DNA from 4 places in the Pantoea nemavictus genome. Region 1 is predicted to be linked to each of the others. Evidence: predicted binding sites of a transcription regulator. Region 1 holds the regulator's gene; each other region holds the start of a gene.

The links. Region 1 encodes LexA, which represses DNA repair genes until DNA is damaged. Its sites were predicted from a motif close to TNCTGTATGTACATACAGNA; they were not measured.
Region 2: a site for LexA is predicted at 1,794-1,813, ahead of sulA (SOS-induced cell division inhibitor SulA). Genes of this name have one in related genera too.
Region 3: a site for LexA is predicted at 1,988-2,007, ahead of WH298_RS16475 (DNA translocase FtsK 4TM domain-containing protein). Genes of this name have one in related genera too.
Region 4: a site for LexA is predicted at 1,423-1,442, ahead of uvrB (excinuclease ABC subunit UvrB). Genes of this name have one in related genera too.

Annotation. Positions count from the first base shown of each region.
Region 1 is NZ_JBBGZW010000001.1:2,453,100-2,456,271, reverse strand. Features, by position in the region: gene dinF (MATE family efflux transporter DinF) at 1-869, opposite strand, end outside; gene lexA (transcriptional repressor LexA) at 1,006-1,620, opposite strand; gene WH298_RS11185 (diacylglycerol kinase) at 1,726-2,094, opposite strand; gene plsB (glycerol-3-phosphate 1-O-acyltransferase PlsB) at 2,221-3,172, shown strand, end outside.
Region 2 is NZ_JBBGZW010000001.1:3,658,910-3,662,081, forward strand. Features, by position in the region: gene ompA (porin OmpA) at 1-931, opposite strand, end outside; gene sulA (SOS-induced cell division inhibitor SulA) at 1,282-1,773, opposite strand; gene WH298_RS16755 (TfoX/Sxy family DNA transformation protein) at 1,996-2,625, shown strand; gene yccS (YccS family putative transporter) at 2,622-3,172, opposite strand, start outside.
Region 3 is NZ_JBBGZW010000001.1:3,585,743-3,588,914, reverse strand. Features, by position in the region: gene WH298_RS16475 (DNA translocase FtsK 4TM domain-containing protein) at 1-1,926, opposite strand, end outside; gene lrp (leucine-responsive transcriptional regulator Lrp) at 2,046-2,540, opposite strand; gene trxB (thioredoxin-disulfide reductase) at 3,061-3,172, shown strand, end outside.
Region 4 is NZ_JBBGZW010000001.1:3,429,190-3,432,361, forward strand. Features, by position in the region: gene WH298_RS15750 (ABC transporter ATP-binding protein) at 1-616, opposite strand, end outside; gene uvrB (excinuclease ABC subunit UvrB) at 1,522-3,172, shown strand, end outside.

The sequences.
Region 1 (3,172 bases):
GCATAGGCAAAGCCATCTAATGCGTAGGCAGTAAAGGTAAGGAACATTAGCAGCACCGCATTGACCGCCACGACATCCGGGCCAATGCGCGCACCGAGAATGGTGAGCGACGCGAAGCAGATTTGCAGCATAAGGGAACGCAACATAATGTCGCGATTGAGGCGAAACAACCGCGCCGCATCACCGCGCCAGCTATTTTTTAGCAGCGTGAAGTGGATACCGCGCAATTTAAGTACCCGCGCTACCATCCACAAACCCACACCCAGCGTGACATATTCGGCCAACGCCGTAGCCGCCGCCGCTCCCGCCACGCCCCAGTGCAGCTTGAGGACAAACAGCAGGTCGAGCAGGATGTTCACCAGATTACCGACGATCAATAACACCATCGGCGCACGCGCATACTGCACGCCCAGCAGCCAGCCAAGAATCACCAAATTAGCCAAGGTGGCCGGCGCACTCAGCCAGCGAATCTCAATAAATATTTTCGCCTGCTGCTGCACTTCCGGACTGCCGCCCATCAGTGCTGCCGCCAAACTGCTTACTGGCGTGCGCAACAGCATAAACAAGAGTCCGAAGACTAAAGCGATGAGCAGCGGTTGCGTCAAGGCGCGCGCCAGTGCGCTTTTATCATTCGCACCAAAAGCCTGCGCGGTCAGTCCGGTGGTGCTCATTCGCAAAAACAGCAGAAGCATGAAGATGAAACTGGTTGCCGTGGTACCCACGGCGACGCCAGCGAGATAAATGGGGCTATCAAGATGACCAATGACTGCAGTATCCACCACGCCCAGCAGCGGAACGGTGATGTTGGAGAGGATCATTGGCAGCGCCAGCCGCCAGAGTGCTTTATCTGAAGGGGAAAACAGCTGCATCAGCGCATTCCGTTGTTTGCGGTATCAGCGTGATAATGCGCCCGACAGTGCCGCAGAAAATGTCACAGAGAAATAAAATAGCAGACTGCGGTCAGCGCAGCATACGCCGCCGCAGTTGGGGAGGATCAGAAATTGATCAGAGCCATTCGCCGTTGCGCACAATTCCCACAGCCAAACCTTCAACGGTCAGTGACTGCTCGCGGGTATCAACGATAATCGGCTGGAAATCGTTATTTTCCGGCAGAAGATGGACAATCGCGCCCTGCTTTTTCCAGCGTTTCACGGTGACTTCATCATCAATGCGCGCCACCACAACCTGGCCGTTACGCACTTCCTGAGTTTTATGCACCGCTAACAGATCGCCATCCATAATGCCGATATCTTTCATCGACATACCGCTAACGCGTAGCAGGAAATCGGCGCTGGGTTTGAACAGGTTGGCATCAACCTGATAGTGCGCTTCAATGTGCTCTTGTGCCAGCAGCGGCTCGCCAGCAGCGACGCGGCCAATTAATGGCAAACCTTCGCTCGGCTCTTCTTCCATCAGCAGGCGTATCCCGCGCGATGCGCCGGAAACAATTTCAATAACGCCTTTTCGCGCCAGCGCTTTCAGATGCTCTTCAGCAGCATTGGGCGAGCGAAAACCCAGTTGCGCAGCAATTTCCGCACGCGTTGGCGGCATGCCCGTCTGGTTAATATGGTCGCGAATCAGGTCATAGACCTGTTGCTGCCTTGCAGTTAGCGCTTTCATCCCGCCCCCTGGTTGTTTATACAGTCGCTGTGAGTATATACAGGTATTCGCGAAATGAAAACCGTAACAGAGGGAAAAATCAGCGCATTGATGAATCTGGAATCCCTATCTCAAATGCGTCCAGAGCAGCGCGATCCAGACAAACAGAGCCAGTAAGATAGTCAGCAACACGGCAGCCGATCCCATATCTTTGGCACGCCCGGCTAACGGATGCTGCTCCTGACCGATGCGGTCTACCACCGCTTCGATGGCGCTATTAAGGATTTCAACAATGATGATAAGTACCACCGAACCAATCATTAACACGCGGGAAATGGCATCAACATCCAGCCAACAGGCCACGATAATAGCCACCAGCGCGGCAATCGCCTCCTGGCGAAATGCGGCTTCATGCTGCCATGCGGCACGCAAGCCCTGCCAGGAATAACCGGCTGCTTTCACTATTCTTACTAGACCGGTGACGTTATTTGCCATGTTTATGGAACCCTTGAACTATTTTGACGTCAATGTGTGGCAGTGGGAGGTGGCAGAGCCACAGATCTTCGCTGCGCTTTCTGGTATGCTTGCCGCGCTTTGCTAACAAGAGGCTTTAAGTTGTCTATGTCAGGTTGGCGTAAACTCTATTACAAATTATTGAATTTACCACTCTCTATTTTGGTAAAAAGTAAGGTCATTCCGACCGATCCCGTCTCTGAACACGGGATCGATCCGACACGTCCAGTGATGTATGTTTTGCCTTATGATTCAAAGGCTGACCTTCTCACGCTACGGGCGCAATGTCTGAAACATGATCTGCCCGATCCGCTGGCTCCACTGGAGATCGATGGCACCTTGCTACCGCGCCACGTGTTTATTCACGATGGCCCGCGCGTTATTCCCTATTTCGTGGCGAATCCGGAATCAGTAAAGCTATTCCACGACTATCTCGATTTGCACCGCAGCAACCCACAGCTCGATGTCCAGATGTTACCCGTTGCGGTGATGTTTGGTCGTGCGCCGGGACGTGAAATTCAGGGAGAAGCGACACCGCATCTGCGTATTCTGAATGGCGTGCAGAAGTTCTTCGCCATTTTGTGGCACGGCCGCGATAGCTTCGTTCGCTTCTCGCAAACCGTATCGCTGCGCCAGATGGCGACCGAACACGGCACCGACAAGTCGATTGCGCAGAAACTGGCACGTGTCGCGCGCATTCACTTTGCCCGCCAGCGCCTGGCCGCTGTCGGACCGCGTCTGCCCGCGCGTCAGGACCTCTTCAATAAGCTGTTGCAATCCAAAGCGATTGAAAAAGCAGTCGAAGATGAAGCGCGTAGTAAAAAGATTTCGCATGAGAAAGCTCAGCAGAATGCCATCGAAATGATGGAAGAAGTGGCGGCAAACTTCTCTTACGAAGCGATTAAAGTGACCGACCGCGTAATGGGCTGGCTGTGGAGCCGCCTTTATCAGGGCATCACCGTCCACGGTGGCGAGCGCGTGCGTCAGCTGGCGCAGGATGGCCATGAGATTGTCTATGTGCCCTGCCATCGCAGCCATATGGACTACCTGCTGCTCTCTT
Region 2 (3,172 bases), 1.2 Mb from region 1:
TACCGCGTGCAGAGATCTTGTTGGACGGGATACCTTTAGATACGAGGTAATCGACAACAGACTGAGCGCGTTTCTCAGACAGTTTCTGGTTGTACTGCTCTGAACCGATGCGATCGGTGAAGCCCAGTACTACAACAGAACCGTCTTTCGGATCCATTGAGCTCAGCTGGCTGTACAGCTGATCCAGAGCCTGCTGACCTTCTGGCTTCAGAGTTGCCTTGTTGAAGGTGAACAGAACGTCAGACTTCAGGGTGAAACGCTTGGTTTCAACAACTGGAGCTGGAGCTGGAGCCGGAGCTACAACTGGTGCTGCATCTTCATCCTGACCGAAGCGGTAAGAAACGCCTACGCTCAGCATGCTGTTGTCTGGACGTGCACCAACGGTACCTGCGTCACCGATGTTGTTAACCCACTGATAGTCCAGGCGAGTCGCCCAGTTTTTGGTCAGTGCGTATTCAACACCAACAGCAGCCAGCGGAGAAACGCCGGTGTCGTGGTCGCTGATACGGTTGCCAGTACGGCTGTCGAACTGAGTAGAATCAGCACGCCATACCATACCACCCAGACGGGTGTAGACGTCGAGGTCGTCAGCAATTGGGTAGCTCAGTTTAGCGGCCAGCTGAACGCCTTGTGCTTTGAATGCGCCGTTTACTACGTCGCCTTTGTTAGGCATACGGCCTAACCAGTCATAACCCAGCTCGAAGCCCAGGTACGGGTTAGCCTGATAACCCATGAACGCACCAGCACCCAGCTGAGATTCGTGAGTTGGACCGTCGTTGTTCACGTAATTGTTACCGTAGTAACCAGTATCGTGATACTGAGACCAGCCCAGTTTAGCACCGGTATACCAGGTGTTATCTTTAGGTGCGGCCTGCGCTACGGTAGCGAAGCCAGCCAGTGCCACTGCAATTGCGATAGCTGTCTTTTTCATTTTTGCGCCTCGTTATCATCCAAATAGGCAATGAGCAAAAAGGTTGCTCTTTGTGTTAATCCTTCGCCGGGTCTAAACGCTCGCTTTTGACTCTACCGAAAAAACGGAGGTTATTGAGCACCCTGGCGAGCTAAAGTCTACAACGAGATTGGAAACTTACAAGTATGATGTGACGCCGTGCAGCAAAAAAACAGGGATTTATACACACATTTTAACAAATCGCATGGCAAAATCTTCGCCATCAGAAAAGAAAAAAGCGGCTAAACCATTGTCATAGCTGGCGGGAAAAGAATCAGTGGCTTAGCGGCAACTTATGCAAAAAAAATGCTGAGAAAATTCCTGGAATTTACTTAATGAAACAAATCTGACGGAATTTTTGCGGCTTTGGGTTGTCTGGAGAGGGCATATTGGTGTCCCTGAGGACGCAAAATCAGACCAAGCGCTTCACCTTCGGCCGCTGCTTGTTCCAATTCCAGGCGCTCTTCATCACTCAATTCGTACGGAATCCAGGCTAGAACCACGCTATAATTACCCGTGCGCAATGCTTTCACCATACTTTCTACCGTATTAAAGCGCTCAGATTCAGTGATGTGCATACTCTTTTCTAACGGCAATCCCGACTGCTGCATCCAGCTACGGTTCAGTTTATGAGCTGGCGTTAGCCATAACTGCCAGCGTGATTGTTCGCTCAGCTGTTTTAACACCGGCAGCAGCATAAGTTGCATCATTCCAGGCTGTTCGCTGGAACGCAGTTCAGTGATTCCACCCAGCGAAGGCTTCGCTAAACTTGATGAAGCGTAACGATGAGAACGATCAGCAGGGCCAAAGAAATGAGTACGCATAATTTAATCACTCAGTAATGAACTGTATGAATATACAGTAATGGCTTCCTGGATAAAGATCAACCTCAATTTCTGAAAACGCCTCGCAATTTCTGCACAAGATTCCTTTCACACGCTTTTATTCATTGAACAGCTAAATCGTTTTTCATATCTTCTAAGCAGATGAATCAAAGAGCTTTTATAGGAAATTTCCCGTCCATGGAATGAAATTAAGGGAGAGTTATGAAAAGAAATAACCCGGTAGTTGAACAATCAAAAGCGCAGTTAGCTGCATTAGGAAAAATCGAATCACGAACCCAGTTCGGTGGTTATGCATTGACTGTTGAGAAGGTGATCTTTGCCTACATCAATGAGGATGCGCTCTATTTACGAGCCAGCGAGGCGCTTCACGTCTACAACGCACAGCGTTCACTCGAACCCCTGGTATACCGAAAACGTGGCATGCCGGTGACCTTAAGCTACTTCAAAGTTGATAAGCAATTGTGGCAAGACTCTGAGCGATTACTGCAGTTATCGGCCAGCTCTCTTCGGGCTGCTCAGGATGAAGCCGCGACAAGACTTGTCTCGCTGCGGTTGAAAGATCTGCCCAATCTTAGCCTGCGACTGGAGCTCATGCTGCATAAGGTGGGGATCTGCTCAGTGCGGCTACTTTGTGAAACGGGATCGCGGCAAAGCTGGCTGAAACTGCGAGCGTTGAATAAGCATATTGGGTTGAAAACGCTGCTGGCGCTGGAAGGCGCGATATCAGGACATCACGAAGCAGCACTGCCCAGTGAAATTAGAGAGGAACTCTACGCCTGGTATTTAAAAACGCTCCGCCAGCATGCGGCGGCGGAGCATTTACAGCGTTAGTGATTAACAAGGGTACGGCGCAGCCGGGCAATCTCAGGCATTAATGCGACCAACAATCCCAATTGTTGAATGACAAGGGGTGCGCGTGTATCTGGGCTGGTTTTCATCTCGCTCAGGCGCATCATTAATTTGTGCTGCATATCTGTGGCTTGAGCATCTGTGACACGTTCGATCTGCAGCACATCTTCAATGAAGCAGACCGCATCATCTAGCAAAGTAAGCAGCTTATTATCCGCCAGACGCTCGCGATGCGCTCCTAGCGCAGAGATATAGCTGAGGAAGGAGTGATTCAGGCATAACAGCCGAAACGCATTTTCACGTAGTGGTTGTTGAAGCTTGAGCTCACCACTAATGTTGGACACCACGGAGGCGAGCTCAGCATCGGCATTGTGCGCATCGCGACGCGCCACACGATAATCGAGGCGATTATCTTTACCTTGATGGTATTGCAGCATGATCGCATCCAGATAGCGGCAATTGGCGTCAAGTGTCCGATCGGCCACGGCGGTAATTTTACGAAAGCGCCAATCTGGCCAGACAAACGCAA
Region 3 (3,172 bases), 1.1 Mb from region 1:
CAGCGTTGGCAGTGGCGTAGAAGGTTTTTCCAGCGGCTGTTCATGACGAACCAGGAACGGGTGGAACAGGCTGTCCTGGACAGGCGCAGCGGGCTTCACTGGTGCCGGCGGCGCCGAATAGGCCTCCTGCTCCGGTGACGACCACGGACTGGACTCTGCACTCAACGACGGCAGCGGCGAAGGCTGCGGAACAGCCGGTTCCTGCCGCTGTTCAGGCTCTTCGGGCTCTGGCGTTGCTGAAAGCGTAAACAGCGGTTCACTTGGGCTATCATCGACCAAATCTTTCATTGGTGAGAAGTCGAAAGCAGAGGTCGTATCCAGATTGAATATCGGCGCCTCCTTAACTTCAGGTTCGTTATAGCGTTGTTGCTGTTGATCGGCGAACTGACGCGCAAGTTGCGCCTGCTGCAGTGCGTCCTCATCTTCAGGCTCGCGAACATCTTGCCAGCTTTCACCGTAGCGATTCTGCTGCTGTGACGCGAAAGCATCACGCAACTGCGCTTCCTGCAGTTCAATATCATCCTCATGCGAAGGAGCGCTAAAGGATGCCGTCATTTCCGGCTGCTGTTGCTCCGCATCTTTAGCTTGCTCTTCGGCCATACGCTGCGAAGGCAGCTTAATGCCGTATGAGGCCAACTCGCGTCGCGTTGGTAATTTGACTTTATTTGGCCGCGGTAACTCTGGGCCAATGCCCTGTTTTACCTGCGGGTTGTAATCACGTTCAGGCACAATATCGAAAGCAGGCGAGTAAGCAGCAGGTGAAGCAGCGGCTTTTACTGCCCCGGTTGCCAGAGATGCAGCGGCTACGCTATTGAATGATGCCGAAGAGGGATCGGCATCTTGCCAATTCCCCATACTCGGACCTTCATCATCATCGACAGGCGAAAACGGTGAAGGCACGGGTTGATTCGGCACTTCAAAGCGATAAAGCGGAGTCGCGGATTGTGGAATCGATTCTGGCGCCGCAGCGACAGGCTGAGGAGCGGGAATCGATACCGGCGCTGGTTCCACAGAACGAGGCATTGCGACAGGTTCTGCGGGTGCGTTGGCGACGGGTGCCGCTAAAGCTGGTGCTTGTTGTGCAGCTTGAGTAGTAACAGCAATCGCAGCGGCGGTTGCTGCACTGGCTTTTGCCAACAGCGGATCATCACCCAACTCTTCAGTAACCGATTCACTTACCTTGCGTGGTTTCGCCAACAGTACGTCATCGTCTTCATTTACAGACTGCGCAGCATGAATCGGAGGCGGAACATCATCAGTGTGTTCCTCATCGTCATATTCTTCATCTTCCTGCCACGGCTCATCATGACGTGAACGATTACTGGCGAAAGTTAGAACGCCCATCACCACGCCACCAATTTTCTCGGCAATGGTTAACCAGGACCAACCGGTATACAACGTGATTCCTGCCGCCCAAACGCACAGCAGCGTCAGCGTACCGCCGGCAGAACTAAACCATGGCGCCATCGCATTGCTTACCAGGCTGCCAATGACGCCGCCGGAAGCAAAATACCAGATATCATCAACATTAAGCGCCGCAAGGCCGCAGGTGGTCACGACTAATGCTAATACGCCAATCAGGCGCAAGCCCACGGCAAAGTAGTCAATGTAGTCCTGACGATCGCGCTGGCGGAAGGTGATCCAACACAGACCAATGATCACGGGAGGAATGGCGTAGGCCATCACGCCAAAAATGAACAATAGCGTATCTGCCAGCCATGCACCTACGCTACCACCCAGATTATGGATAGGCTCGTGCCAGGCGGTTTGCGACCAGCTTGGGTCTGAAGGGTTAAAACTAACCAGCGACACCATCAAATAGACGGCGAACAAGGCCACGAGAATCAGCAACGCTTCCAATAGACGGCGTCCACTGCTCAGCGGTTGTAACGAAACTTCTTTATCTTCTGTATATTCCTGGCTCAAGAGAACTCTCCAGGTGCCTGTAAATTAAGAAGGCAACAACGTCGGGCATGCCCGACGCTGGTCCTGTATGAATTCACAGGAGTGTACCGAAATCCTGCAAGCTTTGCACCTGCCCTGCACTACCGGGTTTTGATCACCAGACGATTGCTCTGTTTGACCTCTTCCATCACCACGTAAGTACGGGTGTCGTTTACGCCCGGCAGGCGCAGCAAGGTTTCACCCAGCAGCTTACGATAAGCGGACATATCCGGTACGCGGGTTTTCAACAGGTAGTCAAAGTCACCGGAAACGAGGTGACATTCTTGAGTTTCCTCAAGTTTTTGCACAGCGGCGTTAAATTGCTCAAACACATCTGGCGCACCACGATTCAGAGTAATCTCAACGAATACCAGCAGCGAAGCATCCAGATAATGCGGGTTGAGTTGCGCGGTGTAACCCAGAATGAAACCTTGACGCTCAAGGCGACGTACGCGCTCAAGACAAGGTGTTGGCGATAATCCAACACGTTTGGAAAGCTCGACATTGGAAATTCGACCGTCTTTCTGCAGTTCATTCAGAATATTTCTGTCGATACGATCTAAATCTTTTCCGGGGCGTTTCTTATTGTCTACCATTATTATTGTCTCTCTTAATTCCTTCCCTTTACCTGCCACACCCTGAAAACGCTCATTGTTCAGGGCCTTACTGAAGTGAAGACGATAAGCCTGTGCAGAAATGCGACCATCCGTATGACGCATGTTGTCTGTCCACATCATGCGTCATTACCAATGTCAGGCTGAGTTTATTCGGCTAAAAAGCCCAAAACGGAAATGAAATTCTGTTTTGAATCGCTAAATATTCTCTGCTTCTCCCAATGTTTTCGCAAAAGCGCAGGCGATTGTCAAAGTAAAACATCCAAATTCAGTACAAGATGCCAGATAGAGATCTGGGTTGCTGTTTTTAAATGAGAATTTTTATGCTGCTGCACCACTATTTGCCGAGCATTGCCCCCTTTTGGCGCAGCGCACGTGCAGAATCTGTACTCATCGTCTACGCCGCTTACAGCGATTGTTAACAAAATTGCTGAAGCCTTTTTTTGCGGCGTTAATTTCCCTACAATCAAAAACTATGTTGTCAGAAAAAATTGAGGAACGCATGAGTACGGCCAAACACAGTAAGCTGCTCATTCTGGGCTCCGGTCCAGCCGGTTATACTGCTGCGGTGTATGCAGCGCGCGCTAACCTGAATCCGGTCTTAATTACCGGGC
Region 4 (3,172 bases), 980 kb from region 1:
CGACGCGACGAACGAAGGATACGTGCTGCTCCAGCAGCAGAATCGTCAAACCATATTCCCGGTTGAGCCGACGAATCAGATTGCCCATCTCCTCCTCCAGCCACGGCGACATCCCTTCCGTCGGCTCATCCAGAATCACCAGCTTCGGTTGCAGCACCAGCGCGCGCGCCAGCGCCAGATGTTGCTGCTGATCCATCGGTAACTCGCCGCTGCGTTGATGGCGCAGTGAATAGAGCGCAGGAAACAGATCAAACACCATTTCAGGAATGGCGCGGCTGCGATCGTCCTGTGCCGCCATCAGGGCAATCAGTAGGTTATCCTCCACGCTCATCTGCGAGAAGATATGCCGACCTTGCGGCACATAACCAATGCCGGTGCGGGCGCGCAGTTCCGCGGGCTGCAGCAGCAAATCTTCCGGGGGGGAGCCATCCTCCTGCCAGGTCATTGAACCGCTGTTAATCGGCAAACGACCCATGATGCAGTTCACTAACGTGGTTTTGCCCATGCCTGGACTGCCCAGCACGCCCGTGCAGGTGCCGGGTGGCAGATCGAGATCCACATCCCATAGGATGTGGTTTTGACCGTAAAACTGATTCACCGAACGTAAACTCAGCATCTGACATACTCCTTCCAGATTATTAGCCTGAATGCTCCCGCTCTGTGTCGTCTGGCATACAGTCGTGCACGATTGATGGACACCATTGTCGTCGGCAATAGCCGATATGGACTCGTCACTCCATACCGCTAATCATTGCAATTCCCAGGCCAGGTTAAAGATATAAGCGGGTCATCGTCTGAAACCGAGCAAATAAGCGCTTAAAAGTTGAGTAACGCTTAACAATTCCAGACGGTAATAAATTCGACTGCACTTTGACGGTGCTGACTACTCAACGTTTCTGGTGCATCTGATCGTTCGTAAAGCACGCACTGAAGAAATAAGTGGCCTTAACGGCGGGTTTTTCTACGCGGAAACGCCCGTTGATGGGCAAAAAGAGGAGGTTAATGCGACACGCAATGGGAGAAAAATAAATACGAAAATAAATTTTTTCGCCCTTAAAAAGACGCGGGAGAAAATTATACACAGCTGATGGGCTCGGGGCTGGATTCACTTATCCACCATTACTGTGGATAACCTTGTGCATTAGCGACTGAAAACCGGGCGCAAGCGAGTAAATTCGCGGCCTTCATACATTATGATGAGAATCTGGGCTTTTAGGTGAAATTTAATTAAAACAGCAGGTTAATTAAAATCAAGCATGCGATTTATCTGCCTTGTCATCAGACTGCAATTTAATGACACTCTATTGACAAATGTTAAAAGCGTCCTCCCTTTGGGGATAACATTGCGCAACAACAGCTTGCTGCTTGCCGCATAAATTGCACTGAAGAAAATCATCGGCACGTGCCATAATCGTGCAAGGTTACTGTAATTATGTCCAGTATTTTTTTCTGGCAAATTCGTCATAGCAGAGTAGAATTAGCAGCCTGCCCGCCGACTTCATCTGCTGGAACCGCCAAAACATGAGCAAAGCCTTTAAACTCAACTCCGCTTTCAAGCCTTCAGGCGATCAACCTGAGGCCATTCGCCGCCTTGAAGAGGGCCTTGAGGATGGGCTCGCGCATCAAACGCTGTTGGGCGTAACCGGCTCAGGTAAAACCTTTACCGTGGCGAACGTGATAGCTGACTTGAATCGGCCGACCATGGTGCTGGCGCCGAATAAAACCCTGGCAGCGCAGCTGTATGGCGAGATGAAGGAGTTCTTCCCGGATAACGCGGTGGAGTTTTTCGTCTCTTACTACGATTACTATCAGCCTGAAGCCTATGTGCCGAGCTCTGACACCTTTATCGAGAAAGATGCGTCGGTGAATGAACACATTGAGCAGATGCGTCTCTCGGCCACCAAAGCGCTGCTCGAGCGTCGTGATGTGATTGTGGTGGCCTCGGTTTCTGCCATCTACGGTTTGGGCGATCCCGACCTCTATTTAAAAATGATGCTGCACTTAACGCGCGGCATGATTATCGATCAGCGCAGCATTTTGCGTCGACTGGCGGAGCTGCAATATGCGCGCAACGATCAGGCTTTCCAGCGCGGGACTTTCCGCGTACGTGGCGAAGTGATTGATGTGTTTCCGGCCGAATCGGACGATATTGCGCTGCGTATTGAGCTATTTGACGAAGAAGTTGAGCGGTTGTCGCTGTTCGATCCGCTCACCGGCCAGATTGACTCCGTCATTCCACGCTTTACCGTCTATCCCAAAACGCACTACGTGACGCCGCGCGAGCGCATTCTGCAGGCGATGGAAGATATCAAAGTTGAGCTGGTGGATCGCCGTAAGGTGCTGCTGGAGAACAATAAGCTGCTGGAAGAGCAGCGCATTTCTCAGCGTACCCAGTTCGATTTAGAGATGATGAACGAGCTGGGTTACTGCTCCGGTATCGAAAACTACTCGCGCTATCTTTCTGGCCGTGGACCGGGCGAGCCGCCTCCGACCCTGTTTGATTACTTACCGGCAGATGGTTTGCTGGTGGTCGATGAATCGCACGTGACCATTCCGCAGATTGGCGGCATGTATCGCGGCGACCGGGCGCGTAAAGAGACGCTGGTGGAGTATGGCTTCCGCTTGCCGTCGGCGCTGGATAACCGCCCGATGAAGTTTGAAGAGTTTGAGGCTTCAGCGCCGCAAACCATTTATGTCTCGGCGACACCGGGCAACTACGAGCTGGAAAAATCGGGCAGCGAAGTGATCGATCAGCTGGTGCGTCCAACCGGCCTGCTCGATCCGATTCTCGAAGTGCGTCCGGTGGCGACGCAGGTCGACGATCTGCTGTCAGAAATCCGCAAGCGTGTGGAGATTAACGAGCGCGTGCTGGTTACGGTGCTGACCAAGCGCATGGCGGAAGATCTCACCGAATATCTGGTAGAGCACGGCGAGAAGGTGCGCTATCTGCACTCTGATATCGATACCGTAGAGCGTATGGAGATCATCCGCGATTTGCGCCTCGGCGAATTTGATGTGCTGGTCGGCATTAACTTGCTGCGTGAAGGGTTAGATATGCCGGAAGTGTCGCTGGTGGCGATTCTGGATGCCGATAAAGAGGGCTTCCTGCGTTCTGAGCGCTCCCTGATTCAGACCATCGGCCGCGCCGCGCGTAACATCAACGGCCGGGCTA